DNA from 4 places in the Alkalihalophilus lindianensis genome. Region 1 is predicted to be linked to each of the others. Evidence: riboswitches for the same ligand, from Rfam matches in the RefSeq annotation. Region 1 holds a riboswitch; each other region holds the start of a gene.

Region 1 (7,689 bases):
CTTACAGCTTTAGCAAAGCCCTTACACCAAATGCTTTTGGGAGGGTTTTGCAAAAGGTAGATAAGAATGGAGTGGAAGATATGGAGTATATCAAGCTTGATGTGAGTGAACATATTGCGACGATTACCTTGGCTCGCCCACCAGCAAATGCCTTATCACGTGGCGTTCTATCTGAACTTGATGAAGCGTTCACTCAAATTGAACAAGATAATGACGTTCATGTTGTCTTGCTCATGGGCGAAGGAAGGTTCTTTGCAGCTGGAGCAGATATCAAAGAGTTTACAGAGGTAGAAGATGGTGCAATGTTCACCAAGTTAGCTCTTCAAGGTCAAGATCTATTTGATCGAATTGAGTCATTTAAGAAACCTGTTATCGCTGCTATTCATGGTGCAGCGCTTGGTGGAGGACTAGAGCTTGCAATGGCGTGTCATATTCGTCTAGCAACTGAAGATGCCAAACTAGGGTTACCTGAATTGCAACTTGGGCTTATACCAGGTTTTGCAGGCAGCCAACGTTTACCACAATATGTGGGGCGTGCTAAAGCGACCGAGATGCTTTTGACAAGTGATCCGATTACAGGGTCTGAGGCAAAAACATTAGGTCTTGTTAATTCGACTCATTCTGAGCAAGCGCTCATTGAAGATGCTAGAGCTCTTGCGAAAAAAATCGCAATGAAAAGCACAGTAACCACTCGCTTAACCCTTGATTTACTTCAATATAGCATTGATGAACAATACAAGGATGGCGCCAAGCGAGAGGCCGAATTATTTGGTTTAGCATTTGATTCAGAAGATGGAAAAGAAGGCATCCAGGCTTTCATTGAGAAACGAGCACCTAAATTTCAAAATAAATAAGTTTACTAATTCTAGGAGGGAATAAAGCATGAATATTTTCGTCTTAATGAAACGTACATTTGACACAGAGGAAAAAATTGCGATCTCAAACGGTCGAATTGATGAGGGTGGCGCAGAATTCATTATTAACCCATACGATGAGTATGCGATTGAAGAGGCGATTGTCCTTCGCGATGAGCACGGCGGGGAAGTAACCGTTGTCACAGTAGGAGAAGAAGAAGCAGAAAAAGAACTTCGTACCGCTCTTGCGATGGGTGCTGATAAGGCCGTATTACTTGATAGTGAAGATGTGGAGGAGCTTGATCAATTTACAACCGCTACTATGCTTGCAGCGTACTTGAAAGAACAAGAGTATGACATCATTTTAGGCGGAAATGTAGCTGTTGATGGGGGAAGCGGGCAAGTTGGACCTCGTGTAGCAGAACTATTAGATATCCCACAAGTGACAACGATTACAAAGCTTGAAGTTGCAGATGGTCAAGCAACAATCGTTCGTGATGTAGAAGGGGACGAAGAAACACTTGAAGTCTCACTACCAGTTCTTGTAACGGCTCAACAAGGTTTAAATGAGCCCCGTTACCCATCTTTACCAGGTATCATGAAAGCAAAGAAAAAGCCATTAGAAACTCTTGATTTAGATGATCTTGATTTGGAAGAAGAAGATGTGGAAGCAAAAACAACGACACTTGACATTTTCCTACCACCAGATAAGCAAGCAGGTAAACAATTAGAGGGTGACCCACAAACGCAAGTGAAGGAACTCGTTTCACTTCTAAAATCTGAAGCAAAAGTCATTTAATTGGAGGGATTATCATGGCAAAGAAAGTACTTGTAATTGGAGAAGTTCGTGACGGAGAATTACGTAACGTATCATATGAAGCGGTCGCTGCAGGGAAAGAAGTAGCAGATGGCGGAGAAGTTGTAGGGGTTCTTTTAGGAGAGGATGTAAGCGGTTTAGCTGATAGCCTAATTCACTACGGTGCTGACCGTGTGATCGTGGTCAACCATGCCGATCTAAAAACGTACACGACAGACGCATATCAACAAGCATTGCTTCAAGTTCTTGATGTAGAAAATCCAGAGGGCGTATTGCTTGGTCATACTTCCCTAGGAAAAGACGTATCGCCACGTCTGGCGATGAAGCTTGGTGCTGGACTAATTTCAGATGCGATCTCAGTTGAAATGGACGGGGGAGATGCTGTCTTCACACGTCCAATCTACTCTGGGAAAGCTTTTGAGAAAAAGAAAGTAAATGATGGGGTTTTGTTTGCGACCATTCGTCCAAACAATATCGTACCACTTGAGAAAGATGAATCAAGAAGTGGCGATGTATCTACGCTCACAGTTGATTTGAAAGATTTACGTACGGTGATTAAGGATGTTGTCCGTAAGGCAACTGGTGGCGTCGATCTTTCCGAAGCAAAAGTAATTGTAGCTGGTGGACGTGGAGTCAAAGGCAAAGAAGGCTTTGAACCGCTTCAAGAGCTAGCCGATCTATTAGGTGGGGCAGTAGGTGCTTCACGTGGTGCGTGTGATGCGGACTATTGTGACTATGCGCTCCAAATTGGTCAAACGGGAAAAGTCGTAACGCCAGATCTATATATCGCCGTTGGACTTTCAGGTGCGATTCAGCATTTAGCGGGTATGTCGAACTCTAAGGTCATTGTAGCGATTAATAAAGACCCAGAAGCACCGATCTTTGAAGTAGCTGATTACGGAATTGTCGGTGACTTATTTGAGATCATTCCGATTTTAACAGAAGAGCTAAAAAGTGCTCTAGTTTCAAACTAAAGATCAATGAAGGGGAAGCTCATGGACGCGTGAGCTTTCTTTCTTTTTTAAAAGGTTTGAAGAAAACTATTTAGGTTATCTTATTAGAAGTATGAGAATGATAAGATCAAGCAACTTATTCGCCATTCAAGATCGCAAATGGTATAATCATACTGTAAATTAATTTGTTGAGATTTAAAGGAGGCTTTTACAATGGCTATAGTAAATGTAACTGATCAAACGTTTGCAAATGAAACAAGCGAGGGAGTTGTCCTTGCAGATTTTTGGGCACCTTGGTGTGGACCTTGTAAAATGATTGCACCTGTTCTTGAAGAACTAGATGCTGAAATGGGCGACAAAGTTAAAATCGCTAAACTTGATGTTGATGAAAATCAAGAAACAGCTGGTAAATACAGTGTTATGAGTATCCCAACTCTACTTGTTTTCAAAGACGGCGAAGTAGTGGATCAAGTTGTAGGTTTCCAACCGAAGGAAGCTTTAGCAGAGCTATTAAACAAACACCTATAATTCGAACCGAGATCGCGTTCTCACTTTGAGAACGCGATTTTTTAATGGTTTTCACTTGATATTTTAAAGGTTGTCACTAACAATAGAGAGTAAGAACGTATGTTTACAGCCTATGAGAGGGGAGACGTTACAGTGAATCAATTAAAGGAAAAGCTAGCGATCTTGCCTGATCAGCCTGGCTGTTATTTAATGAAAGATCGTCAAGGTACGATTATCTATGTAGGAAAAGCAAAAGTATTAAAGAATCGTGTGAGATCCTATTTCACAGGGTCACATGACGCGAAAACTCAACGTTTAGTCAGCGAGATTGTTGACTTTGAATATATTATGACTTCTTCAAATATTGAGGCGCTCATTTTAGAGATGAATTTAATTAAAAAGCATGATCCTAAATATAATGTCATGCTAAAAGATGATAAGTCTTACCCGTACTTAAAAATTACGAATGAAGAGCATCCTCGTTTGATTACGACAAGGTCTATTAAAAAGGATGGCGGAAAATATTTTGGACCTTATCCGAATGCAGGTGCTGCAAATGAAACAAAGAAATTATTAGATCGCCTATACCCATTGCGTAAATGTCGTACGATGCCTGATAAAGTATGTTTGTATTATCATATCGGACAGTGTTTAGCTCCTTGTGTCTATACAGTCACAAAACAACAGAATCAAGAAATGGTTCAAGAGATCACAAAATTTTTGCGGTCAGGTCACGATGAGATTAAGCAAGACCTTACTGACAAAATGATGATGGCTTCTGAGGACTTAAATTTCGAAAGAGCAAAAGAGTTACGCGACCTACTTCAGCACATGGATGCGGTCATGGAAAAACAGAAGATGACGATTAACGATCATATCAATCGTGATGTGTTTGGATTTGCCTATGATAAAGGATGGATGTGTGTACAAGTATTTTTTGTGCGTCAAGGAAAATTAATTGAGCGAGATGTTTCCATTTTTCCTTTTTATAAAGAAGCAAAAGATGACCTTCTGACGTTTGTTGGGCAATTTTATCTGCAAAAGGAACACATTAAGCCTGCAGAAATATTAGTACCAGAAGATATAGACCGTGAGCTTGTTGAGCAATTATTAGAAGTTAAAACAAATCATCCTAAAAGAGGCAGAAAAAAAGAGCTGCTTGATCTTGCTAATCAAAATGCCAAAGCTGCCTTAAAGGAGAAGTTTTCATTAATCGAAAGAGATGAAGATCGCACAATAAAGGCAGTTGAAAAACTAGGTGAGGCCATGGGAATTTCGACGCCATATCGAATTGAAGCGTTTGATAATTCTAATATTCAAGGGACCGATCCTGTATCGGCAATGGTCACGTTTTTAGATGGGAAGCCTAGTCGAAAAGATTACCGCAAGTACAAGATCAAGTCAGTAAAAGGCCCGGATGATTATGGGTCGATGCGTGAAGTGATAAGAAGACGGTATTTTAGGTTATTACAAGAAGACCGCCCCCTTCCAGATTTAATTGTCATTGATGGGGGGAAGGGACAAATTGCGGCAGCACAAGAGATTATTGAAGATGAATTAGGCCTTTCTATACCTGTATGTGGGCTTGCCAAAGATGAAAAGCATCGCACTTCTCAATTATTAATGGGTGACCCGCCCTCTCTAGTCTCGCTCAAAAGAGATAGTCATGAATTTTATTTGTTGCAACGTATTCAAGATGAGGTCCACCGATTTGCGATTACGTTCCACAGGCAAACAAGATCAAAAACGTTTTTTCAGTCAGTGCTAGACGATATAGAGGGAGTAGGAGAGAAACGAAAGCGACAGCTCCTAAAGCATTTTGGTTCCGTTAAGAAAATGAAAGAGGCGAGCATGGAGGAATTGAAGATGCAAGGGATCCCGCAGAAAGTAGCGGAGGCTATTTATGAAAAATTACATGAAGGTCAATAAATTACTTCTTGCAGGAGTGATCTTCATCTGCTAAAATGAAAAACAATTAAATATGCCGCACTTCAAAAATGAAGTGATGGTAGAGGAGCGAAAACCAAGAGTACACTAGTCGAGAACGATGAGGTTTAACGACGCTAGTTGAAAGGGGAATTCGCCGAAGTGTGTAGGACACTCATAACCATACATGCTGGACTTATCCTAAAAAAGGATAAGGCTGTCACTTGACTATACCCAATAGTCTTGTGGAGAACTATCTCACGTGAGAAAGGGAGTAGTGTGGTACCTGTACGGTATGACAAGCAACGGTGAGGGGTTTTCCTTATTGTTGCTTTTTTTGTACGCATTAAAGGTATAGCACATCCAGTCGATCAAATGTATCGCGCGTGAAGAGATTGAGAGGATGAGGAAAATGGCAAGGGTTGTACAAAAATATGGTGGAACGTCAGTTGGTTCTGTAAAGAAAATCGAGAATATCGCCAATCGAGTAGCACGAGTAGTTGAGGACGGAAACGAGGTGGTCGTCGTTGTATCGGCTATGGGGAAGTCAACAGATCAGCTCGTTCAACTAGCGAATGACATTACAAAAAATCCAAGTAAAAGAGAAATGGATATGCTACTTACTACAGGTGAGCAAGTAACGATTGCCTTACTTACTATGGCTCTTCAAAAAAGGGGAGTGGATGCTCTTTCTTATACAGGAGGCCAGGCTGGAATCCTAACCGAAGCGAACCATGGCAATGCTAGAATACGTGAAATTGACTCTGCTCGTTTGAATGAACAACTTGAAGCAGGCAAAGTACTTGTTGTAGCTGGATTTCAAGGCATAATGGAAGATGGAAGTATTACTACTTTGGGGCGCGGTGGCTCAGATACAACGGCAGTTGCGTTAGCGGCAGCGACAAAAGCTGATCGTTGTGAAATTTATACGGATGTAACGGGAGTCTTTACAACCGATCCTCGTTATGTGGAGAAAGCGAGAAAACTACAAGCGATCTCTTATGATGAAATGTTAGAAATGGCTAACCTTGGTGCTGGAGTGTTACACCCTCGGGCTGTAGAATTTGCGAAAAATTATGATGTTCCTTTAATGGTTGCATCAAGCATGGTAGAAGAAACAGGAACAATGATAGAGGAGGAAGTAACAGTGGAGAAGAATTTAGTGGTGCGCGGAATTGCATTTGAAAATGATGTAACAAAAATAACGGTAGCAGGATTGCCGAACCGAATTGATAGCCTACCTAAACTTTTTTCAATCCTATCAAGCCATGGGGTTAATGTAGATATCATTATCCAAAATCAATATGATGCCAATCACGTGAACATATCTTTTTCAATTACGCAATGTTCATTAAAAGACACGGTAGCATGCCTAGAGCAAGCGAAAGAGGAATTAGAATTCGAAACCCTTCATCATGAAGAGGAACTGGCAAAAGTATCCATTGTGGGGTCTGGTATGATCTCAAACCCTGGCGTTGCTGCAACAATGTTTGAAGCGTTAGCTAAAAACGATATTTTTATCAAGATGGTGAGCACTTCAGAAATTAAAGTGTCAGCAGTCGTATCGGAAGATGATATGGTAATGGCTGTTGAGGTCTTACACGATGCATTTAAATTAGATGAAGTGCTGGCAGAGGCACCCGAAAAACAACTTGTGTAATCTGCTTAGTATACAAAAAACGATGCTTAGAAAGCATCGTTTTTTGTTAAAGAGCGAGCGAGTCTTGCAAGTCAGATTCAATTTGTAGATGAACAATACCCTTTTTCTTTGTTTGAGTAGCAGCAGTAAAAGAGGACAGCCACGTTTCGACTTGTTGGGCAAGGAAACCAGCTTCTAGTTGATAGCATCTGGTGTCATTTTTTTTCATCCATTCTCCTTCTAACTCAAAGTGTCGTTCATTTTTCTTTTCTTTAACAAGGGTAAGGTTACCCCAGTTCGCGTCATTAAAAAATTCAATGACTTCTTCTATCGTATGTAATGGATATTTTCGGGCAATGGATTTACCGACCCAATACAAAATCGAATCATATTCTTGTCCGAATACCTCTTTTAAGACATCATTTCTAAGCAATTCGTACCCAAATGTTTCTTGTCTAGGTTCCATGTAGAAAACACCTCTCCTCTTCTTATATTATAAAAGGTGAAGCAGTAGCTGTCCAAATGAATATAGATGGATTCTCTAGTAGACTTTGTGGAATTTTAGGGGAACGATATGGATAGTACTTACTTTTTTCCTAGGAATTCTAGTTTCTAAAAGGTTAAAGTGGTATACTAAAGCGCGAATGAATGCGGAGGTACTACATATATGAAATTAGGTTTAAGTCAATTTCTATCCCCATTTAGAATTATTATTATTTCTTACGTATTAGCAATGATTTTATTTAGTATCTTGCTTTATTTACCGATCTCACACAAAGCTGATGTTGATGTGACATTCTCTGAGGCGCTATTTACTTCTGTAAGCGCTGTGAGTGTAACGGGGCTGACGGTTGTAAATGTATCAGAAACCTATAGTTATGTTGGGATATTTTTCCTTTCGTTAGCCATTCAACTAGGTGGCATTGGTATTATGACGCTCGGTACATTTGTATGGATGCTCTTTGGAAAGAAGATTAATTTATCACAGCGAAT
Region 2 (7,689 bases), on a different contig from region 1:
ATCACGTGTAGGAAGTTCAATTTTGCGCAAGCTAGTAGAAGATGAGGGGATAAAGTTAAGAAACAACTATGAAGATTGCGGAGTAATGATTTATCACCAGGAGCAACCGGTTTTTGCAGGAGGCAGTGGCGCAGGATGTCCTGCGGTTGTCACATTTGGTTATTTGATGAAGGAAATGGAGCGGGGAATCATCAAACGATTACTAGTTGTGGCAACAGGTGCTCTATTAAGTCCATTAATGATGCAACAAAAGGAAACGATTCCGTGTATTGCGCATGCTGTTTCATTTGAGTTAGAGGAGAGGGGCTAATGGAATATATAAGTGCGTTTGTCGTAGGAGGGTTGATATGCATCTTAGGTCAATTGCTTCTAGATATAGGAAAGCTCTCGCCTACTCATACGTTGAGTACATTGGTCGTTCTTGGAGCGTTGCTAGATGGATTTCATTTATATGATCGCTTGATTGATTTCGCAGGTGCAGGAGCTACAGTTCCAATTACCAGCTTTGGGCATTCTTTAGTCCATGGAGCCATGGCTGAGGGGGAACGTTTTGGATTTCTCGGTGTGGGGATGGGGATGTTTGAAGTGACTTCTGTAGGGATTTCTTCAACGATTTTATTTAGTTTCTTAGTCGCATTAATTTTCAAACCAAGGGGGTGAAGGTGTGAATGAATCAAGAAAAGTTATATTAATTACGGATGGGGATGAGCATGCGAAACAAGCGGTGGAAATGGTAGCGAGTGAGATTGGTGGAAGGTGTATTAGTCATTCTTGGGGTAACCCTACACCGGTTTCAGGGGAAGAACTTGTTGATATGATATTAAGCACACCTTCAGACCCTGTTCTTGTCATGTTTGATGATTGTGGTTATCGCTATGAAGGTCCTGGAGAACAAGCTATGAGAGTTGTAGCGACGCATCCACAAATAGTGGTTCTTGGTGCGATTGCGGTAGCGTCTGCTACTCATTCGTGTGAATGGACCAAGGTTGATATTAGTATTACGCGCTATGGTGAATTAACGGAGTATGGTGTTGATAAAGACGGTGTCTCTGATATGGAGATTGGCAGGATCAACGGGGATACGGTGTATATACTCGATCAACTAGACATTCCTTTTATTGTAGGGATTGGTGATATCGGTAAAATGGCCGGTCAAGATACATTGAAGCGAGGTTGTCCTGTCACAAAGCAAGCAGTAAATCTCATCTTAGAGAGGAGTGGTTATCGTGAGTCAAGCTAGTGAAAAGCATGAGGAACATTTCACCCGAGATTTTACCAAGAACGAGACGCGATTAGCAGAAAGGCTTGGGTTAGGAGAGTCTTTTGATGTAGGTGTCCGTACGTTATCCATATTAGATCGAAAAACGAGTATTTATTTTGTTAATGGACTTATTGATAGCTTATATGTAATTGAATTAATGAAAGAGTTGATGGACCTAGATGTTCGTCATCGTAAAACACATAATATTAAAGAAGCTTTTAAAAACCATTTAACGCATGTGCAAGTTGAAGAAACGAATTCAATGGATAATGCAATCACCCAAATGCTCTCGGGACTTATCTTTATTGTAGTTGAAGGTGAAGAAGAAGCCTTTGTCATAGATGTTCGCCAATATCCAGGCAGAGGACCAGAAGAGCCTGATACAGAGCGGGTCGTTCGTGGTGCGCGAGATGGATACACTGAAAATATCATAATTAATACAGCTCTGACACGACGGAGAATTAGGGATGAACGTCTTCGTAACGAAATCCTGCAAGTAGGAGTTCGTTCAAAGACAGATATTTGTATTTCTTACATTGATGGAATCGCTGATCCAACTCTAGTGGATATAATTAAGAAAGAATTAGATGCGATCGAAGTTGACGGTCTTACGATGGCTGATAAAATTGTTGAAGAGTATATTGTAAAGCAAGGGGCTAATCCATTTCCGCTTGTACGCTACACAGAAAGACCAGATGTAGCAGCGACACATTTACTTGAGGGACATATTGTCATTATTGTGGACACGTCTCCAAGTGTCATTATTGCACCGACTACCTTATTCCATCATGTTCAGCATGCTGAGGAATATCGTCAATCTCCAGCAGTTGGTACCTTTTTACGTTGGACACGCTTCATAGGGATTTTCTTTTCGTTATTCATCTTGCCTTTTTGGCTCTTACTAGTCGTGCAGCCAAGTCTCCTTCCAGCAGGTCTTGATTTTATTGGTCCAGAAGAGACAAACAATATTCCAATCGTTGTGCAAATTTTATTTGCAGAAATGGGAATCGAATTATTACGGATGGCGGCGATCCATACTCCATCCCCACTTGCTACTGCACTTGGTTTAGTTGCCGCACTTTTAATTGGAGAAATCGCTATTCAAGTAGGCTATTTCACACCAGAAGTAATTTTGTATGTGGCACTTGGAGCAATTGGGATGTTTGCAACACCAAGTTATGAACTAGGGATAGCCTTACGGATAACCCGTATCGCTTTAATTATTCTAGTAGCATGGTTGAAAGTTCCAGGGTTAGTAATAGGAACAACATTATTTGTTCTTTTATTAGCAGGATTAAAAACATTCAACAAGCCTTATATGTGGCCATTCTTGCCGTTTGACCCACCGGCTGTTTGGCAGATTTTAATTCGAGCAACCGTTCCATCCGTTCGTTGGCGCCCAAGTATTGTCAATCCACAAGATCCCATTAAACAAAAGCCTAGTGGAAGATAACAAGAAAAAATTTTCACTGATAAACGAGGATTTAACTCTTCTCTATTTTAAGGGTTGATGACTCCTGAAGAGTGTGCTACAGTAATTACAATAATTTAATGAACCTCATGAAAATGGGGTAGAGGCGCAAAACGAAAGAGTATATTTGGGGAGCTTATGGCAGCTTTGAACCAAATGGAAAGGTCAATTTGCCGAAGTACTTATTGGTTGCCAGAAAAATAAGTGCTGGGTCGTTCTTGAATAAAGAACGAACTGTCACTACATTTGTAGTGGAGGACTATTCTAAAAGTGAGGTTACTCTTGCGCATTCTAAGTAGCTAGTGTAACAACATTAGCTGCTTTTTTTGTATAGATGGGAGATAAAAGGAGAGATAGTATCAATGTACATGCATGGTTCTAGTCAGATTAATGAAAAAGGTCATTTAGAAATCGGTGGAGTCGATACAATTGAATTAACTAATAAATATGGCACCCCTTTATTTGTCTATGATGTAGCTCTTATTCGAGAGAGAGCTGAACAATTTCAACAAGCTTTCAAAGATGAAGAGGTTAGCTATCAAGTCGCATATGCCTCAAAAGCATTCAGCTGTATTGCTATGTTTCAATTAGCGCATGAGCTAGGTCTAAGTTTAGATGTTGTCTCTGGCGGAGAATTATATACAGCTATTCAAGCGGGTGTTCCGATGGAGCGTATTCATTTTCATGGGAATAATAAGAGCATCGCTGAACTTGAAATGGCAGTGAAGGCTAATATCGGATGTGTAGTTGTCGATAATTTTTATGAATTAAAGCAGCTTGGACGTATTTGTGCAGAACGTGATGTAAAAATGGATGTGTTGCTTCGCATTACTCCTGGTGTGGAAGCCCATACGCATGATTACATTTCAACCGGACAAGAAGATTCGAAGTTTGGATTTGATTTAGAGAGTGGGCAAGTGGACCAAGCAATTCAACTATCATTGCTTGACCCGCATATAAACTTACTTGGTATTCACAGTCATATTGGCTCTCAAATCTTTGAGACAAGTGGATTTGTAATGGCAGTGGAAAAAATTTTTGAATACATTGAAAAATGGCGAGATTCTTTAGGGTTTATTCCAACTGTGTTAAATCTTGGTGGGGGCTTTGGAATTCGGTACATTGAAGGAGATACACCGCTTCCGGTTGGTGATTATGTAGCGAAGATGGTTCAAGTGATTAAAGAAAAAGCAACACTACACCAAATGGCGATTCCTGAAATTTGGATTGAGCCAGGTCGCTCATTAGTTGGCGATGCAGGAACAACGCTATACTCTATCGGATCGAGAAAAGAAATTCCTAATGTTCGTCATTATTTATCAGTCGATGGGGGCATGAGTGATAACTTACGTCCGGCCCTTTACCAAGCAGAGTATGAAGGGCTGCTTGCAAATCGTGCAACCGAAGAGGCGAAGGAGACTTTCTCAATTGCCGGGAAATGCTGTGAAAGTGGAGATATGCTTATTTGGGATCTCCCTTTACCAAAAGCTGAACATGAGGATGTATTAGCAGTCTTCTGTACAGGAGCATATGGGTATTCAATGGCGAATAATTATAATCGTATTCCTAGACCACCGGTTGTCTTTGTTGAAAAGGGTGAATCTCAATTAGTCATTGAACGTGAATCATACGAAGATCTTGTTCGTCTGGACTTACCATTAAAGCACGTGCTGAAGCAAGTTTAAGTGAAATAGCTGGAACCGGTTTGACGTGGATCCCTTTGTCGAACCGGCTTTTTTTGAAGTCGGTGATAACTATTTCACTTTCGGCTAAGAATCGTGTACAATAAGGTGAATCTTAACATTTGGAGGCTATACATATGAAAAAAGGTAGTATTGCATTTGAAAATGGCGAAAAGCTAGTTATTGAATTTTACCCAGAAGAAGCACCAGGTACGGTTGCAAACTTCGAGAAATTAGCAAACGAAGGCTACTACAACGGCCTTACATTCCATCGTGTTATTCCTGGTTTCGTAGCACAAGGCGGTTGCCCAACTGGAAATGGTACAGGAGGTCCTGGCTACACAATCAAATGTGAAACAGAAGGAAACCCTCATAAGCACGTTCCGGGTGCACTTTCAATGGCGCATGCAGGAAAAGATACAGGTGGAAGCCAATTCTTCATTGTTCACGATTCACAACCTCACCTTGATGGTGTTCACACTGTGTTCGGACAAGTTGTGGAAGGTCTTGATTCAGTAACGCGTATCAAACAAGGCGATGTTATGCAAGAAGTAAAGGTTTGGGAAGAATAATCTCAACGAGTAAAGGGCCATCAATGATGGCTCTTTTTCAATTATGATTAGCACTCTGCTTATCATACAAAAAGCGATAGCACTTGGATGCTATCGCTTTTTATTAATTAATTATAGTCAATTCTTTTGATGTTTTAGTAAGGGTGATATGACCTTCTTTTGTGATTAATACATCATCTTCAATCCTTACACCACCAAGAACCGGATCATAAATACCTGGTTCAATTGTATAAACCATCCCAGCTTGTAAGGTTCCATCATTTAAATGGCTCATAGAAGGGAATTCATGAACATTGATTCCGAGTCCATGTCCTATACGATGTGGGAAACGATCGCCGTAACCAGCCTCTGTAATTACATTGCGTGCTGATTGATCTAAATCTCCAATGCGTGTGCCAGGCTTACTGATTTCAAGGGATGCAAGTTGTGCTTTTAGAACGGTGTTGTACAGTTCTTTTTTCTCATCACTTATTGAACCATAAGCAAATGTACGAGTAATATCTGATGTGTATCCGTCGAGTACGACTCCTAAGTCAAATAAGACAAAATCTCCATCATTCAACTTGCGATTGCCAGGATTCCCATGAGGCGCTCCTGATTTTTCACCAAATAACACCATCGTTGAAAAAGACATTTCACGTATGCCTTTTTTCTTTAATTCATATTCAATTTTAGCTAAAACTTCCATCTCAGTAATACCCTCTTTAAGGGCATTTTTGCCGACCTCAACACCGTAGTCAGCCATTTGGGCTGCGCGCTTCATGATCGCAATTTCAATCTCATCTTTTACAACACGCATCTGATTTAATTGGTGCTCTACTGCAGTGATCGCAGCTGAAGGGAATACGGCTAGTAAATCATTCATTCTTGAAACTGTTAGAACATCCGTTTCAATTGCAACATTCTCTATCAAGCTTATATTACGCTGTTCGATCGATCGACTAAGTAATTCCCAAGGACTTTCATGATCTGCATAACCAATGATTTCATCCGACCAGCCAGCGTCTTTTACTTGAGATGTTTCCATACCCGGTACAATTAAAATTGGTGATTCATTTGGGAAAAGAATTAATCCAACTAATCGTTCATGGGGATCTGTATAAAAATTTGTTAAATAAAATATGTTTTCCTTAGAGGTGATAAAAGCAGCATCTTTTTTCTCGTCTTTTAGCCATTGTGTTAAACGCTCAATACGATGTTTCAAAAGTGTAGCCTCCTTTAGCTATAGAAATAACAGTAAATCAATAAAATTGTTTGAAAGACTATAAGTGTTTTCTTTCAATAGATATTCTCTACAAAGTAATGATAAAGCAAGCAGCCAAAGCTAGCAACAGTCCACTGATAGCTTAATGCATCATTGAGGAGTCTTGAGACAAGTTTTTCTTGAATAGACTACTAGAAGGTAGTGGTGTATGTAAAAAAGGAGGTTGAATAAGCAAATGACTGATCAACAAGTAATAACGGTTACTGGAGAAGGTGTTGTGCAGGTGGTTCCTGATCGTGCGCAACTAATTTTAGGAGTGGTCACTGAGGATACCACCGTTAGTAATGCCCAACAAAAAAATAATGAGCTAATCACAGAAATCATTTTAGCTTTGAATACTTTAGGTATTCCAGAAGATCAAATTAAAACTGTGACCTATCGAATTGAACCTAAATATGATTTTATTGATGGCCAGCAACAGTTTAGGGCATATGAAGTAACCCATATGGTCCAAGTGGTTGTCGAAGATCTGACCCAAACAGGGGCGGTGGTTGACGTAGCTGTTGAAAATGGAGCGAATATGGTTACATCGATTCAGTTTACAGTGGCTGACCCGACTAATTTATATCGTGAAGCCTTACAATTGGCGCTTGAAGATGCTAGGGGGAAGGCTAATGCAATGACAAATACATTAAATGTATCCTTAGTTGAAACGCCTGTAAAAGTAATAGAGCGGTCAGTAGGTGGACCTGTTAGGTTTTATGATGGGGCAATGCTGAGTTCTGCTGCTACTCCGATACAGCCAGGCTCCATTTCCATTCAGGCATCGGTTGAAGTCATTTACAGTTTTCAATAATATGTAAAAAAATGAGCTAGTAGCTGTTATCGTTACTAGCTCTTTAATCAATTTCACTGGTTATAGATTTTTGTCATCCATTCCACAATACTTACATTTTCTTTGAAACGTAGATCTTCTACATTATGATGGCCAATAATGTCTCCATCTTTAATCGCAATCACTTCATCCAAAATCGTTTCAACTTCTTTGATTTCGTGAGTTGTAATGATGATAATTTGATTTTCGAGGTCAACAAAGGAAATAAGCCCTTGAACGATCGAATCGCGAACCATCGGATCAAGTCCCGAGAAAGGTTCATCCATTAAGATTACAGGTACTTCACGAGCTAATGTCAGAACAATTTTTAAGCGACCGCGATTTCCCTTCGATAAATGCTTCAATTTTACATGTCGGTCTAGTTTCATGAATAAACGAATTTCCTCTGCTTTTTCCATATTGAAATCAGAAAACTGAGAGGCATAGTAGTCAATCGTTTGCCCCACATTGTAAAAACCATAATATTCATCAAGCTCTGATAAATATGTTACATCAGTTGCAATCCGACGATTGACGCTTTTCTCATTCACTGTAATCGTTCCTTTTGAGGGTTGGGTCAGTCCAGCAATTAATTTAAGAGTGGTTGATTTTCCGCTCCCATTTT
Region 3 (7,689 bases), on a different contig from region 1:
AATGGAAACTCCTCTCAGCAGATGAAGGCATTGTAGATGAAAAGAACCGTTACCCACATACTTTCTGTGTGTATGAGAGAAAAAAGTAATCGTTTGTAAAGAAATACAAGTCAAATTGTCCACCCCCTTTGCATATACATTAGGCAAAGGGGGTTTTCAACGTGAGATTCGGTAAACCATCGAGACCCCGGAAAGGTCCTTTACCATTTCGGTATGTGCTGCTCTTATCCTTCTTAATATTTGTGATCCTTACTGTGCAAGGACTTTGGATTATTGAGAAAGGAATTAGACCCACACTTGTCCACATTGCAACAACAGAAACGAGAGTCATCGCAACTCGCGCGATTAATGATGCTGTATCGAAAAAAATCGCATCGGATCTTGATCAAGGAGAATTATTTATAAGGGATGCTGATAATACGCTTCAATTTAATACGCAGATGTATAATAGAATCTTGTCAGAAGCCACCAATCGAGTTCAACGTCATTTAAAGGCGATTGAGCAAGGGGAAACATTTGATGTGTCATTTGAGAACGAGGAAGCTTTCACCTCTGATGGAGGCATTATTTACACGATTCCTTTAGGGCAAGCAACCAATAATGCTCTACTCGCTCATCTCGGTCCGCAAGTTCCAGTCCGATTCTCAGCGATTGGGGATGTGAAGACGGATCTTAATATGAAAACATTTAATACTGGCATTAATAACACGACCATGTCAGTCAATTTTGATGTAGTAGTCGACGTTAAAATTGTTATCCCGTTTGCAACGAATACAGAAGCGATTAAAACGACCATCCCTGTTGGTTTGATTAATATTCAAGGAGACGTACCTGAATATTATTCTGAAGGGGGAGGAATGATTGTACCTGCACCTGGTTCTTCCTTAGGAGGTGGCGATAATTAACATTGTCAACCATGTAAAACTATGATAAGATAATTCGGCAAACTTAATAATGTGAGTTGCCTCATCAACATGGTGGGGTAGAGGCGCGAATGTAAAAGAGTACGCACTTGGAGGATGACAACGTAGAGAAGTGTGAAAAGGTTCATTTGCCGAAGTGGGAAAGAGGAGTCAGAACTTTTCTGCTGGGGTTGCATTGAAGAAATGTAACACTGTCACAGCTGATTAGCTGTGGAGAACTACTGTTGTGATGGGGATACCTGTGCTTATTAAAGCCAATAATGGGTAACCGTTATTGGCTTTTTTTATACTCTCATACAGATGAGTATAGGAAACATCCCTGTATCAACATATTATATCAAAGGGGGATGGACCGAATGGAAGGTTCAATTTTATCGTTACTGCCACCAGTGCTAGCGCTTGTTATGGTTATTTTAACGAGACGAGTTCTATTGTCACTAGGTGTCGGTATTATTGTTGGCGCACTGATGCTAAATGGATACAATCCAGTCGATAGTGTAGTTGAAATTGCTTCAATTGTAGGAGCTATATTTGTTGTAGATGGGGCCATCAATGATTGGGAACTTTATATTATCTTTTTCCTATTGTTACTTGGAATGATGGCAGCACTTGTTACTCGTTCTGGAGGTAGCCGTGCATTTGGTGAATGGGCAATGAAACGTGTAAAAACACGAGTAGGCGCTCAAATGGTTTCGGTTATTTTGGGGATTTTAATCTTTATTGATGATTACTTTAACAGTTTAACAGTAGGTAATGTCAGTCGTCCGCTAACCGACCGTCACCGTGTATCCCGTGCTAAACTTGCTTATCTAGTCGATTCAACGGCTGCTCCGATGTGTGTTATTGCACCTGTATCGAGCTGGGGTGCTTATATCATTACGATTATTGCAGGGATTCTAACTACACATGGTGTGACGCAATACGAAGGTCTGCAAGCCTTTATGCTAATGGTTCCGATGAACATTTATGCACTAGTGGCCATTGGTTTAGTATTAGCAGTCGTCTTATTTAAATTGGACTTTGGCGCAATGCGAGTCCATGAGGAACGTGCTATAAAAACAGGAGAGCTTGTTGATCCTGAATCAGGTGCAATCCCAGGGGACCAAGAGGATCTGAAAGTTAGTGACAAAGGACGTGTAGGCGATCTTGTGTGGCCAATCGTTGCTTTGGTTGTTGGGACCGTTGCATTCATGATTATTACAGGTATTCAAGCTAGTGAAGGTGCGGCGACAATCCTTTCGACGTTTGAAAATACAGATGTCGCAACATCACTATTATATGGTGGATTAATTGGTTTTGCTGTTGCTTTAGTGCTTAATCTCATGAAGAAGACTGAAGCACGTGATTTTGGCGCAACAATCTGGGCTGGGATTAAGTCCATGCTTCCAGCTATTTATATCTTACTATTCGCTTGGACGATTATTGCGATTATTGGTGATTTAGGAACAGGGCAATATCTTGCTTCTCTAGTAGATGGAAACATCCACCCAATGTTCTTGCCAGCGATTTTATTCTTAATTGCCGGTTTTGCTGCATTCTCAACTGGAACATCTTGGGGAACGTTCGGTTTGCTACTTCCGATTGCAGGAGAAATGGCTGCCGTTATTGATATTACGATGATGCTTCCGATGCTTGCAGCAGTTCTTGCTGGAGCGATTTTCGGAGATCATTGCTCACCTATCTCAGATACGACAATCCTCTCTTCTACAGGAGCAGGAAGTCATCATATTGACCATGTAGTTACTCAGCTTCCGTATGCGATTGTGGCAGCTGTAATTACGTTACTTTCCTATCTTGTACTTGGTGCAACTGGAAGTGTGATCTTAACATTGCTGACGGCATTCGTCTTACTTGTGATTACCGTTCTTATATTGAAAAAGCTCTCTACGCCAATTGAAGCGTAGCAAAGTGGCTTCTGCATCCTAGCAGAAGCCTTTTTTGGGTCTTATTACCTTCTTTTATGGATTAATTTAATAAAACCTTTAATAAATGTGACATTTTTCTTAAATTTATTTTGACAAACCCCAGGGTAATCATTATAATAAAAAAATGAATAGTCTGATAACTCTAAAGGTGGAGGGGTTGAAAAAAAACGATACTACCATACGTTGATGCGCTAAATTGACTTGTCGAAATAATTGTCAAATAATTTTGACAAAAAATATTTTTGTGCGGATACTATTTACAGAATTTTTAGAATACTATTTAAAGAACACAGCACATAACAGAGGGGAGTTAACGAAAATGGCTAGAGAGCAATGGGGGACTAGAGCAGGATTTATTTTAGCAGCAATTGGGTCAGCGGTCGGTTTAGGTAACATTTGGCGCTTTCCATATGTTGCATATGAAAACGGTGGAGGAGCATTCTTTTTACCTTATCTTTTTGCACTATTAACAGCGGGGATTCCGTTACTTATTATGGAGTTTACATTAGGTCATAAATACCGTGGATCTGCACCACTTTCTTATGCTCGTTTACACAAAAAAGCAGAATGGATTGGTTGGTGGCAGGTAGCGATTGCCTTTGTTATCTCAACTTACTACGCCGTTATTATTGCGTGGGCGATTGCTTATACGTACTTTGCATTCAATCAAAGTTGGGGTGAGGACACTGGTGGATTCTTAATGGGAGAATACCTTCAACGCATTGATCTATCAGGTGGAGCGCTTGGTGAAGTCGGCTCACTTGTACCAGGTGTATTCATTCCTTTATTAGTTGTCTGGGCAGTTACGCTAGGAGTTTTATTTAAAGGGGTTAAACGCGGAATTGAGATGGCTAACCGTATCTTCATCCCACTTTTAGTCGTTATGTTCTTATTAATTGTTATTCGTGCAATAACACTTGAAGGGGCATTAGTTGGTCTAGATGCATTCTTTGCTCCTAACTGGAGTGAGATTATGTCGCCGGGGGTGTGGGTAGCCGCATACGGTCAGATATTCTTCAGTTTATCGATTGCCTTTGCAATCATGATCACCTACTCAAGTTACCTTGGGAAAAAATCGGATATTAACAACAATGCCTTTATTACAGGTTTTAGTAACTCGAGTTTTGAGTTGTTAGCAGGTATTGGGGTATTCGCAGCACTTGGGTTTATGGCAACAGCATCTGGGGTTGGTGTAGACGAGGTAGCAAGCGCAGGTATTGGCTTAGCCTTTGTCGTCTTCCCGGAAATCATTAATACATTCCCAGGTATGAATGGATTCTTCGGGGTCTTATTCTTCGGATCATTAGTGCTTGCTGGTCTATCCTCACTTATTTCAATTGTTGAAACATTTGTTGCAGGCATTCAAGACAAATTCAAGCTTTCTCGTACAAAAGCTGTTGCCTTTGGTGGAGGGTTATCAGCCGTTATTTCTTTACTATTTGCTACACAGGGCGGACTTTTCTTCTTAGATACAGCTGATTACTTCATCAACCAGTTTGGTGTAGCATTAGCAGGTCTAGTATCTGTTATCGCTGTTTCTTGGTTCATTCGTAAGCTTCCTGAACTACAAGGTCATGCAAATGGTGTATCAGACTTTAAAACAGGTCTATGGTGGAAGGTTTGCTTGAGCATCATTACACCAATTGTTCTTGGGTACATGGCGATTCAGAATACGATTACCAATATTACTTCTAATTATGAAGACTACCCAACATCGTTAGTCGTAAGCTGGGGCTGGGTTGTTGCAATTGGAGCCATTGTGATCGGGTTTGTGTTTGCATCCTTTAAATGGCAAAAGAACGACTTAGATGTACCAGCAGATTCAAATGATAAAGGAGCTGATCTATAATGAGTGGAAGCGCAATTGTCATGATGGTTATTGGCATACTAATCATTTGGGGCGGAATGGCTCTAAGTATTTTAAATGCAGTCAGAGTAGCAAAACAAAAGAAAGCATCATCTTAAGGCACAAACAAGGAGTCAGCATAATGCTGACTCCTTTATTTTTTCTTTTTGCGATCCTGATAGGCTTTTCGTTCCCATGACTTTAATGATGGAAACGGATCAAATGACCATTCTGTATATCCATTATCTCTGTACATGCCATAGTGGAGGTGAGGTGGGAACTTACCTTGTGTGCCAGGCTTTCCGTATCCTGAACTCCCACAATACCCAATCACATCACCAGGTGAGACGATGCTTCCTTCTTCAATTCCTTTTTCGAAGCCACTTAAATGAGCATAATAATGGTAAATATTATCTAAGTCACGAATTCCAATACGCCATCCTCCGTACATATTCCAGCCTTTAACCTCAACTTTTCCATAAGCCGTTGCCCGGACAGGTACATTGTAACCAGCGAAAATATCCGTACCTTCATGTATACGTCTGCCTCCCCAACCACGACGGTCTCCCCATGTGTTCTTATAACTGTAATTATGGTTAAGTGGAATAGGGAAGGCATGATCATCTAAATCAAGATTTCCAAAATGCTCATAAACGGTAGCGTGTCCGTGGATGATCGAGACAGATTGCTCGCGTTGGTAATAATCCCAAAGGGCAATCCTAAAATCTTCTTCATCAAATCCGTACTGTTCTAAATAGTTGGCAAATGTATAGAGTACATCTTCATCATCGCTTAAACTTGCGATCCCATCACCGTTCCCATCAAGCCCGACTCCATTAAAGAGGCTAATGGACAAAGGATCCGTATCTTCTTTATTGGGGTTAATTGGTCCAGCCCACACTTCTGGCTCATAATAAATAGAGATTAATCCTTCTTCTCTTGGACGATCTCGTTGAGCTCGACGTAAGCCTCTCTCGTATGTGTCAGCGGCAGCTAAGTAATACCAAGGTACTTGAGTCACTGTCTCCATTTTTTGATAAAGCTCCATCCGTCCTTTAAAAATCTCTTCTTGGCTCAGTTCTTCATTGTTAGCATGAGTATGTTGTGGAGTGGAACTGATAATAATTAAGGTCAATAATAATAGTTGTATTGCTCGCTTCACTTTATTCCCTCCTCTAGGAATTCCCTTCTTCTCTAGTGTGCAAAGTTTTTAGAGAAAAATATGAGTGAATCAATGGAAATTTCGAGCGAGAGTTTGGTCATTTACGAATAATCATGATAAAGTATAGAAAGATAAATGCAGCGAGGTTTGTCGATTTTCGTATGCAGAATATGGGAAAGCGGATGGAGTGATGTAGCGTGGCAAAAAAAGAAGAACATTTACGCAAGCCGGAGTGGCTAAAAATAAAGTTAAATACGAATGAAACGTACACAGGATTAAAGAAAATGATGCGCGAGAAGAATCTACATACAGTTTGTGAAGAAGCGCGCTGTCCTAACATTCATGAGTGCTGGGCAGTAAGAAAAACGGCAACCTTCATGATTCTAGGTGACGTTTGTACACGCGCATGTCGTTTCTGTGCTGTTAAGACAGGTCTTCCAACTGAACTTGACCTACAAGAGCCAGAACGTGTAGCGGACTCTGTTGAAATGATGGGGTTAAAGCATGCTGTTATTACAGCGGTTGCACGTGATGACTTAAAGGATGGTGGTGCGGCTGTATTTGCTGAAACTGTTCGTGCTATTCGTCGTAAAAGTCCGTTCTGTACAATTGAAGTTTTACCATCTGATATGCTAGGTAATTTTGATAGCTTAAAAACATTAATGGATGCCAAACCAAATATTATGAACCACAATATTGAAACCGTTCGTCGTCTTTCACCGAGAGTTCGTGCACGTGCAACGTATGAGCGTACATTAGAATTCTTACGTCGTGCTAAAGAAATGAACCCAGAGATTCCAACGAAATCAAGCTTAATGATTGGACTTGGAGAGACAAGAGAAGAGATTATTGAAACAATGGATGATCTACGTGCAAATAACGTCGATATCATGACGATCGGTCAGTATTTACAACCAACGAAGAAGCACTTAAAGGTTCTAAAATACTACACACCAGAAGAGTTTGCTGAATTTAAGGAGATTGCTCTTGAAAAAGGCTTCAGCCACTGTGAGTCTGGTCCACTAGTTCGTTCATCTTATCATGCTGATGAGCAAGTAAACGCAGCACAAGTAAGGGAAGAAGCTAATAAAGTAGCTAAATCATAAAAAAGAGCGCCGCGGCGCTCTTTTTTCTTTTGTGAGACTAGAATGAACATTGCGGAATACTACTCTAACTTGACAAGTCGGAATAGTGTGAATATTATTGAATCAATATGATCTATTCATAAATATATACAATACTTGGGGGAATTAAGATGAGTGAAGAGAACCACTTTCGTCCTGAAACATTAGCGATACATGCTGGCCAAGAAATTGATCCTACAACATTTTCACGTGCCGTTCCTTTGTATCAAACAACCTCATATGGATTTAAAGATACAGATCATGCGGCTAATTTATTTTCATTAAGTGAATTTGGAAATATTTATACTCGCCTGATGAACCCAACGACGGATGTATTTGAAAAACGTGTGGCAGCACTTGAAGGTGGGGCAGCGGCTCTTGCTACAGCTTCTGGACAAGCTGCTATTACATATTCCATTTTAAATATTGCCGAAGCAGGAGATGAAATTGTTTCTGCAGCAAGTCTTTACGGGGGTACATATAATTTATTTTCAACTACTTTGCCAAAGCTTGGGATTAAAGTGCATTTTGTCGACCCAACAGACCCTGCTAATTTCAAGGCTGCCATTACTGATAAAACAAAAGCGATCTATGCAGAAACAGTGGGGAATCCTAAGGGCGATGTATTAGATATTGAAGCTGTAGCAGCGATCGCTCATGATCACGACCTACCTCTAATTGTCGACAACACCTTCCCAAGTCCTTACTT
Region 4 (7,689 bases), on a different contig from region 1:
TTTTTCTATCGATTTAACCCCTATCCTTTAAACCCGATAAACGGTACTCCATATTCATTTAACTTCTCGCAAATTTCTTGTTGAGTAATTTTTATACGTTCTTTCCCTTCACTTTCTAATTGGTTAATAACCTGTTCAATAATCCCCTTCATTTCTTAGAAAGAAAGTATAACCTATTTCCACATCCCAACAAAGAGTTCCCTTTCCACTATTTGAGTATCATATAAGCAAACAAGCCTAGTAAACAAGTATTATCTAGGCTTATTTATATGAACTTCACTTATTAAACACGACTCATTTTTTCAAGTTGCGCCTCAAGCATTTGAACGTATTCTTCATACACTTCGATAAATGCTTCTCTTTTGTATTGATGACGATCCTCTTTCATCAAGTTAATTTTCTTTCTCATCTCAACAATATTCGGCTCTAAATTTTCACTCATTATTATTACCTCCAATAGGGTTGTTACAGTACTATTCCACCAATCACCTTGCCTTAAACTTCTTAGGTTTGACTTAATTAAAGGTGAATACGGTAATTGAAATTTATTTTATGTAAATAAAAAAAGCACTACCTAATTAGGTAGTGCTCTATATGCTACTTAGCGCTTAACAACGTTAGCAGCTTGAGGTCCGCGATCGCCATCAACGATTTCGAACTCAACAGATTGACCTTCATCAAGTGATTTAAATCCTTCGCCAGTAATAGCGCTGAAGTGTACGAATACATCGTTTCCGCCTTCAACTTCGATAAAACCGAATCCTTTTTCTGCATTAAACCATTTTACTGTACCAGTTTGTGTCATGCTAAAAAACCCCATTCTTAATAAATTTCTTAATATGCCAATCGTATTTACAATCTGTGGTAAATAAAAATTCACATATTATAAGGAACATCAGTCACTAAACCGAGTGAATATCCCTTATAACATGTGAATACTGAACCCCTGCTTGTGTTACTCATGATTACCAATAAATAATATAGAAAGTATAAAAGATCCTGTTCTATTCTTCCAAACAATAAAAGCCCTACCTCTCTTTCATCCTTGCGGCTCCGATGACCGCGCCAGCTGAGTGAAAAGCGCTTGATAGTTGGAGAAGAATTAAACTGTTAATATCACTATAACTGATTCATACTAATTTTGCAAGTCTAGCTGTATTATATCCTTTAAATACAGAATGATGAATCCCAATTAATACTTAACTGTACCATAACAAAAGCCACTCCTAAATGATTAGGAGCGGCTTTTATTTAATTAGTTACGGCTGTAATAATCATTAATCATTTCAAGGATAGATGGCTCTTCTTTTACCTCTACTTGTTTACGATCCGCATTTGTTTTTACTTTTTCCATTTTCAACACCCCTTCATTTTGTTTTTCGAATGTTCAATCTTTTATCTTACTCATAGTATATGCAACTGTACTATAATAGTCAACAACTTTTTGTTGTTGTATTATTACATTTTTATTTCACTAATGTTTCACGCATACTGTCTTTCTTATTTTGATTGATAAATTTTTATAAATAAAAAACTCGATCCATTAAGATCGAGTTTTTAAGATAAACTTCTTCCTTTACCAGAATCTGAAATCGCTACAAGTGACTCTGGATAAGGGGTAAAATAATATTGTTGCAGGAGATAGTCATTTTCAAAACGATAACTCCATGATCGTAGCATCGTTAATAGACTGCTTAATGGAATTTTCTGTTCCTTGAATTGATCAAGTGAAGTTAAGAAATGATCTTTTTCTGCTTTTGTTAAATGTTTTGAGAAATAACCAAATACATGCTGGCAGACGTTAATATGATCGTTTGGTTTAGGCATTCTATGAAACAGTTTATGTAACTCGTCTTCATATTGAGTGAAAACCTCTTCGTTTGCAAGCTTCTCGTGATTTGCAGCAATTCTTCCTAAAGCTCGCATCGAATCTTGATTACAAGCCATAAATAAGTACTTATTTTTCGCCTGAAATTGCATCAACTTTGAAATGGAATCTTCCTTTTTTACTTCACGGAATTCAGCTACAGTAAATAATCGAGTTAAAAAATGCTCTCTAACAATAAAGTTCTTTAGACGTCCCTCATCCTCTTTTGCAACTAAAGTAAAATGTTCCTTTACATGAGAAGCGAAAATGCCAGCCTCAGTCCTTAAAACAGGGGTCTTTTCCATCCCACTATACACTTTGGCATCAAATACGCCACAGCTTGGAGAACGAGTTTTTAAAATGAATCCATCAATATCTTTTAATGATCCTAGAAATTCCAGTGAGAACTCCTCCATCTTTGAAGTTAAATTCAATCCAGAATCAGGCTGCATTAACTTTGTTTTATCCCCATCTGCCACTAACCTAATGACCTCTCGAGGTGTACCTAATCCAATTTCAACTTCAGGACAAACAGGAATAAATTCCACATATTCGTTTAATTTTTCAATTAATTTATCTGGTATTCTTTCACCATTATAACGGCAAGCCTCAAATTCAAGACATTTACTTACAACAACCCTTGGTTTAGCAAACGAACGCATAGGCTCACTCCAATCACACACTTCAATTTACAGTTGTTTTAAAATCGCCTTAGCTACTCCACTTTCATCATTTGTAGCCGTAATCTCATTTGCAATCTCTTTTACTTCTTTTATTGCATTTCCCATAGCTACTGCATGTCCTGCAATCTTAAACATAGATAGATCATTCCCGTTATCACCTATAACCATAACATCTTCTAAAGAAATTCCCTTTTGTGCTGCGAATTGTCTTACAGCTATCCCCTTTTGTGCTTCCTTATGAGTAATTTCAATGTTATCCGAAGCAGACGAACTGATCGCTAAGTTAGAGAAAGACAATAATTTATCTTTCGCTGCATTACGGCTTTGATCATTCCTTGAAAAAGCTAATACTTTGTAGAAATGAATGGATGAATCATTAAACAGGGCTTTATAATCCTCAATATGGGTAACAGCGCCTTTTTCATAACGTTCTTCTGCAATTCTAGTCATTTCCTCGACGGAATCATTTGAACCAGCAGACTGAAGAACATCAATGACTGTTTCGATCCCTCTTTCATAGTTATCTGTGAAGGCACCTTTATTTGTATATAATTCGTAATAAACATCATGCTTATGTAGGATTTCCATCGTCTTTTTAACTGTAGAGCTATCAAGAGATACGACCTTTAGTACTTCCCCTTTTGCAGTTTGTATCTCGGCTCCGTTTACACTGATGACCGGACAACTTAATTTAGCTTCTTGCAAAGGGATTCTTGCTTCTTTATCATCACGTCCAGTCGCAATCACTACCTCTATCCCTTTTTTTTGAGCTTGCTTTATCGCATCAGCATTCTCCGCTGTTACTTTTCGTTCATCATTTAATAATGTGCCATCCATATCAATTGCGATTAATTTCACTACTTACCACTCCAATTCAATACCCTTTTTTCCTATTCTAATCAAATGGCTTCTTTCTTTCAAATAGTTGCGCTTATATAACTTTAATTCTCCATATAAAAAAGCAGAAGAACGGTGATCCTTCTGCTTTCGTCATTATCGCTTGTTTACGTCATTTAAGGATTGATCAATACGTGCTAATGTTTCATTCGCTTTCTGTTCGAGAAGTTGTTCGAAAACATGAGACATATGATTGCCAAGCATCATCACACCAAAAAACAGTGAAAAAAATAGGAGTACTAAAAAAATAAGCATGTAAATCCCTCCCATTCGCTTTGTACCAACTTATGAACAGAAGTGAGGTTACATGCATATTTTTTCCTTTTTCGTTACATACTTTGGTTAATAGAACGAATGAGGTGATGAGTTGAACAAAAAAATGATCCTCCTGCTGACAAGTACCTTTGTAATCGTTACGGGATGTATGCAAGATAATAGTTCTGACCTTATACATGATATAAAACAAAACGAACAAGAGGGTACACTAGGTGCACAAAGATTTTCTAACAATACAGATCAAAATAGGGTTCTTCATCGTGCTGACACAGAGTTACTAGCCTACGCAAAAGAAGCAGCCTTTTATTTAGAAGAAACCATTAATCACTTTGAAGTAATTGCTCCAATTCTTCAGCAGAAAACATTAAATAACGATTCTAAAACTTCAGTGTTGAGTACGATTCATTCGATTAAAAACAACAGTGAGAGGTTTCATGACCTTCGAATTCCTCATGAATTTGAAGGATTTCATCAAATACACCTTTCCTTTATCACTGAGTTAACAAATTTAGAAAGAGTAATTGATGACATGAGAGAGCCTATCGATTCTAGACAAGCAGAAAATGCTCGCGTTCATTATGAGAATATCATGATGGCGCATAAGCTTATGGAGCGAGAATATATGTCATTAGCAGAGGAATATGGTTTTTACTAAAGTGAGATACCCAAACAAGCATATAAAAGGCATGCTGGTGCATGCCTTTTAATCTTGGAGTCGATTCATTCTTCGTAAAAACTGACGATCAGCTGTGACGATGATTTGATGAGAGGGATAGTAACCGTGAGCAACACCCTCAACCATTTGTTTTAAAGATTGGAGATTCGTCTGATCGGCTACTACTCCAATCACTACTGTTTGATCATCAGCAAGGATATACACCTGCTCCACTTCTTCAAAGGATTCAATTGTTTCTTTTAAATGACTTTTGTCCTGTTTTGTTGTTAAGATTTTTTGGCCATTCTTCATATCACGTTTAATATGATCTGTATGAGTAGTTTTATCTCTAAGGATCCCTGGTCTGTTATTTAAAATTTTCGCACCAGAATGCGCAGTACCCGTACCTTCATGGGCCATCCCTAAATCGCGGTTTCCTGAGACATAATCGTATCGATTATTTATCCGCGTCACTGAATCTGTAATGCCTTTAGGTGCTGCATCTGGGACCATCATATCCATTAATGGACCTTCCCAGCCTTTCATTCTTTTAACTCCATATCCACTAAAGCCTTCTTCACGATCGGCATTTGCACCAAGAGTCGATTTTTGTTCTATGGTACATCCAGTCATGCACATTAGTGCAAGCAATATAAGCATGATTCTCTTCATAACTCCCCTCCTTTATTAATAGTGTTTACGACTTCGCAAAGATCGACACCAGTAAACAAAAAAAGGTTGTTTCCAATTCATGCATGAGCTAAAGCTCCTCCCTTTATCTACCACTTATTCCTAAAATGTTTGTCGAACCTTTACTACTTTTCGACTTTTATGACTACTTTAGCAGAATCGCTTTTCAACTTTTTTAGAATGGGTATAATAATCTCTATGTGAAAAAAGAACTGACTTACTTACCATACACTTCGGAAAAACAGTAAAAAATGCTAATATGAATGGAGTTGAAAAATATGTTACGTCTAAAAATCGAATTAAAACGTAGACAAATGTTAATCCTTGCAAAAAAACATGGTTTCACTCATAAAGAAACAGTGAAATGTAGTCAAGAACTTGATCAACTTCTTAATAAATTACAAGTAAAGCAGACGAATTTTAACCATGAAAGATATGTAAATTGAGGAATTTTGGACAAAGTGATTGCATTCATTTAAAAGTTTTGATAAGGTTAACTCACAAAATCAATAATCTTTACTTCACATACTGAAGTGAGGGTAGAGGCGCAGTTATCATTAGTAAAAGTGTGGAGGAGAATGAGCTCCTTTGAAACACGTTGAAAGGGATAGTTGCCGAAGCGTAGGGATACTCATTTCTTTTTACGCTGGGACTGTATTTAATAAATGCAGGACTGTCATGTAACAATTTTGTTACGTGGAGGGCTATCTCACGCATTGGAATGATTGTGCAGCCACAACATGTCCATGCAACAATGAGACTGCCTCATTGTTGTTTTTTTGTGCTTTAGGCACATAGCCCACTCAGAAATGAAAGACATTAATACGAATTGAGGGTGAATAGGATGAATTTTGGACGAATACTTACTGCGATGGTAACTCCATTTAACCAACAAGGCGAGCTTTGTGTTGAATCAACAAAAAAACTGGTACAACACCTTATGGAAAATGGTTCCGATGCATTAGTCGTTGGTGGAACGACAGGTGAATCTCCAACATTAACGACAGAAGAAAAATTACAATTATTTAAAACCGTGGTTGAAGAAGTGAATGGAAAAATTCCAGTTATCGCTGGAACTGGCTCAAACAATACCGCTGCTTCAATTGAACTTACTAAAAAGGCACAAGCACTTGGTGTAGATGGTATCATGCTAGTCGCACCATACTATAACAAGCCTTCTCAAGAAGGGCTGTATCAACATTTTAAAACAATTGCTGAAGCGACTACACTTCCCGTTATGCTCTATAACATCCCAGGACGTAGTGCAGTCACTTTAAGTGTAGAAACAACGTTACGCTTAGCACAAATTACAAACATTGTTTCCACGAAAGAAGCAAGTGGTGATTTAGATGCGATTGCAACGATTATTGAGCACGCCCCTGAAGGTTTTTCTCTATATAGTGGTGATGATAGCTTGACTCTACCTATATTAGCCATTGGCGGTACTGGTGTGATCTCGGTTGCATCTCATATTGTGGGGAATCAAATGCAACAAATGGTTCGTCACTATCTAGCTGGACAAGTCCAAGCTGCTGCTTTGCAACACCGTCAGTTGGTTCCGGTTATGAACACATTATTCATGGCTCCAAACCCTACTGCAGTGAAAGCGGCACTTGAATTGAATGGTGTTCAAGTAGGACCTGTAAGATTACCACTTGTCCCTTTAACTGCCGAGCAACAACAAGAGCTTCAACGTGTAATGAAGCCATCAATGAGCTTTTTCGTTAGTTAATAACATAAATAAAAAAAGCATGTAGCCCTCGCTACATGCTTTTTCCTTGTATTGGGACTTTCCTTACCCAATGTTTTTCTGCATACCCAGTACCAAATAACACTCCTGCAACTATAAATAAGAAGCCTACTAGCTGGTATAAATAAATGGTTTCTTTTAAAAAGATAGCAGAAAAAACTAATCCGAAAAAAGGAACAAAGTTATTAAAGATCGCGGTCTGACCTGCTCCGATTTTTTGAATGGCTGCATTAAAAACAAAATGACCAACTGCTGTTGCTACTATAGCTGAAAAGAAAAAGACAATATAAATAAAAGGTGATGCTCCCATCATACTCCCTACACCCGTAGGCTCTACTACTAAACTAACCAATAACAACCCAATTGAACCAAATAGAAGCATCATCGCTGTTACTTGTTTAGAATCCAGTGTTGCCGTCGTCTTTTTAATAAAAATAAAACTTATGGCTTGCACAATCATCGCTATAAATAAGTACACTTCGCCTTTCTCCATCTGGAAAGACCCAATGCCTCCTTGGATAAAAAATACCCCAATTAAAGCAAAACAAATACCTAATAAACGCCATTTCGTTAGCGCTTCTCCTAAAAAAAAGACCGCAAATAACGCCGTTGTTAATGGAAGTAGTGCTAATATAAGCACAGCATTTGATGCATCAATCATTGTTAGACCTTGTGCTAAAAATGTGTGGTGGAGCACGACACCAAACACCATCCCTAATAAAGTATAGCGCCACTCTCTTTTTGATAACGATTGAAATGAGGATCCAAATAATACGATGAGAATGGTCACGATACCAGCAGTTAAAATTCTAAAAGCAGTCATTGTTTGGGGAGGAAATGCTTCTACTAATAATTTCAGCATCACTACATT

Evidence for each region. Region 1 has a riboswitch for lysine ahead of RYX56_RS10695 (aspartate kinase). Riboswitches for the same ligand answer to the same signal wherever they lie in the genome.
Region 2: linked by a shared signal. The riboswitch ahead of lysA (diaminopimelate decarboxylase) and the one ahead of RYX56_RS10695 (aspartate kinase) in region 1 are both predicted to bind lysine.
Region 3: linked by a shared signal. The riboswitch ahead of RYX56_RS07200 (Na+/H+ antiporter NhaC family protein) and the one ahead of RYX56_RS10695 (aspartate kinase) in region 1 are both predicted to bind lysine.
Region 4: linked by a shared signal. The riboswitch ahead of dapA (4-hydroxy-tetrahydrodipicolinate synthase) and the one ahead of RYX56_RS10695 (aspartate kinase) in region 1 are both predicted to bind lysine.

What each region holds. Positions count from the first base shown of each region.
Region 1 covers NZ_JAWJBA010000003.1:114,761-122,449, forward strand. The annotation lists gene fadR (fatty acid metabolism transcriptional regulator FadR) at 1-60, shown strand, start outside; gene RYX56_RS10670 (enoyl-CoA hydratase) at 81-854, shown strand; gene RYX56_RS10675 (electron transfer flavoprotein subunit beta/FixA family protein) at 883-1,653, shown strand; gene RYX56_RS10680 (electron transfer flavoprotein subunit alpha/FixB family protein) at 1,668-2,645, shown strand; gene trxA (thioredoxin) at 2,838-3,152, shown strand; gene uvrC (excinuclease ABC subunit UvrC) at 3,285-5,060, shown strand; lysine riboswitch at 5,133-5,321, shown strand; gene RYX56_RS10695 (aspartate kinase) at 5,470-6,717, shown strand; gene RYX56_RS10700 (YslB family protein) at 6,764-7,162, opposite strand; gene RYX56_RS10705 (TrkH family potassium uptake protein) at 7,364-7,689, shown strand, end outside.
Region 2 covers NZ_JAWJBA010000001.1:549,906-557,594, forward strand. The annotation lists gene spoVAD (stage V sporulation protein AD) at 1-310, shown strand, start outside; gene spoVAE (stage V sporulation protein AE) at 310-660, shown strand; gene spoVAEA (stage V sporulation protein SpoVABEA) at 665-1,240, shown strand; gene RYX56_RS03080 (spore germination protein) at 1,227-2,714, shown strand; lysine riboswitch at 2,826-3,002, shown strand; gene lysA (diaminopimelate decarboxylase) at 3,095-4,417, shown strand; gene RYX56_RS03090 (peptidylprolyl isomerase) at 4,552-4,986, shown strand; gene RYX56_RS03095 (M24 family metallopeptidase) at 5,090-6,190, opposite strand; gene RYX56_RS03100 (SIMPL domain-containing protein) at 6,426-7,046, shown strand; gene RYX56_RS03105 (ATP-binding cassette domain-containing protein) at 7,100-7,689, opposite strand, start outside.
Region 3 covers NZ_JAWJBA010000002.1:82,339-90,027, reverse strand. The annotation lists gene RYX56_RS07210 (dihydrofolate reductase) at 1-89, shown strand, start outside; gene yunB (sporulation protein YunB) at 162-905, shown strand; lysine riboswitch at 976-1,152, shown strand; gene RYX56_RS07200 (Na+/H+ antiporter NhaC family protein) at 1,280-2,827, shown strand; gene RYX56_RS07195 (sodium-dependent transporter) at 3,168-4,697, shown strand; gene RYX56_RS07190 (methionine/alanine import family NSS transporter small subunit) at 4,697-4,813, shown strand; gene RYX56_RS07185 (M23 family metallopeptidase) at 4,849-5,856, opposite strand; gene lipA (lipoyl synthase) at 6,054-6,962, shown strand; gene RYX56_RS07175 (homocysteine synthase) at 7,112-7,689, shown strand, end outside.
Region 4 covers NZ_JAWJBA010000001.1:739,845-747,533, reverse strand. The annotation lists gene RYX56_RS04110 (hypothetical protein) at 284-442, opposite strand; gene RYX56_RS04105 (cold-shock protein) at 602-805, opposite strand; gene RYX56_RS04100 (YbgA family protein) at 1,558-2,529, opposite strand; gene RYX56_RS04095 (Cof-type HAD-IIB family hydrolase) at 2,557-3,408, opposite strand; gene RYX56_RS04090 (hypothetical protein) at 3,544-3,702, opposite strand; gene RYX56_RS04085 (DUF6376 family protein) at 3,815-4,378, shown strand; gene RYX56_RS04080 (YhcN/YlaJ family sporulation lipoprotein) at 4,427-5,050, opposite strand; gene RYX56_RS04075 (aspartyl-phosphate phosphatase Spo0E family protein) at 5,347-5,514, shown strand; lysine riboswitch at 5,601-5,783, shown strand; gene dapA (4-hydroxy-tetrahydrodipicolinate synthase) at 5,913-6,800, shown strand; gene RYX56_RS04065 (DMT family transporter) at 6,832-7,689, opposite strand, start outside.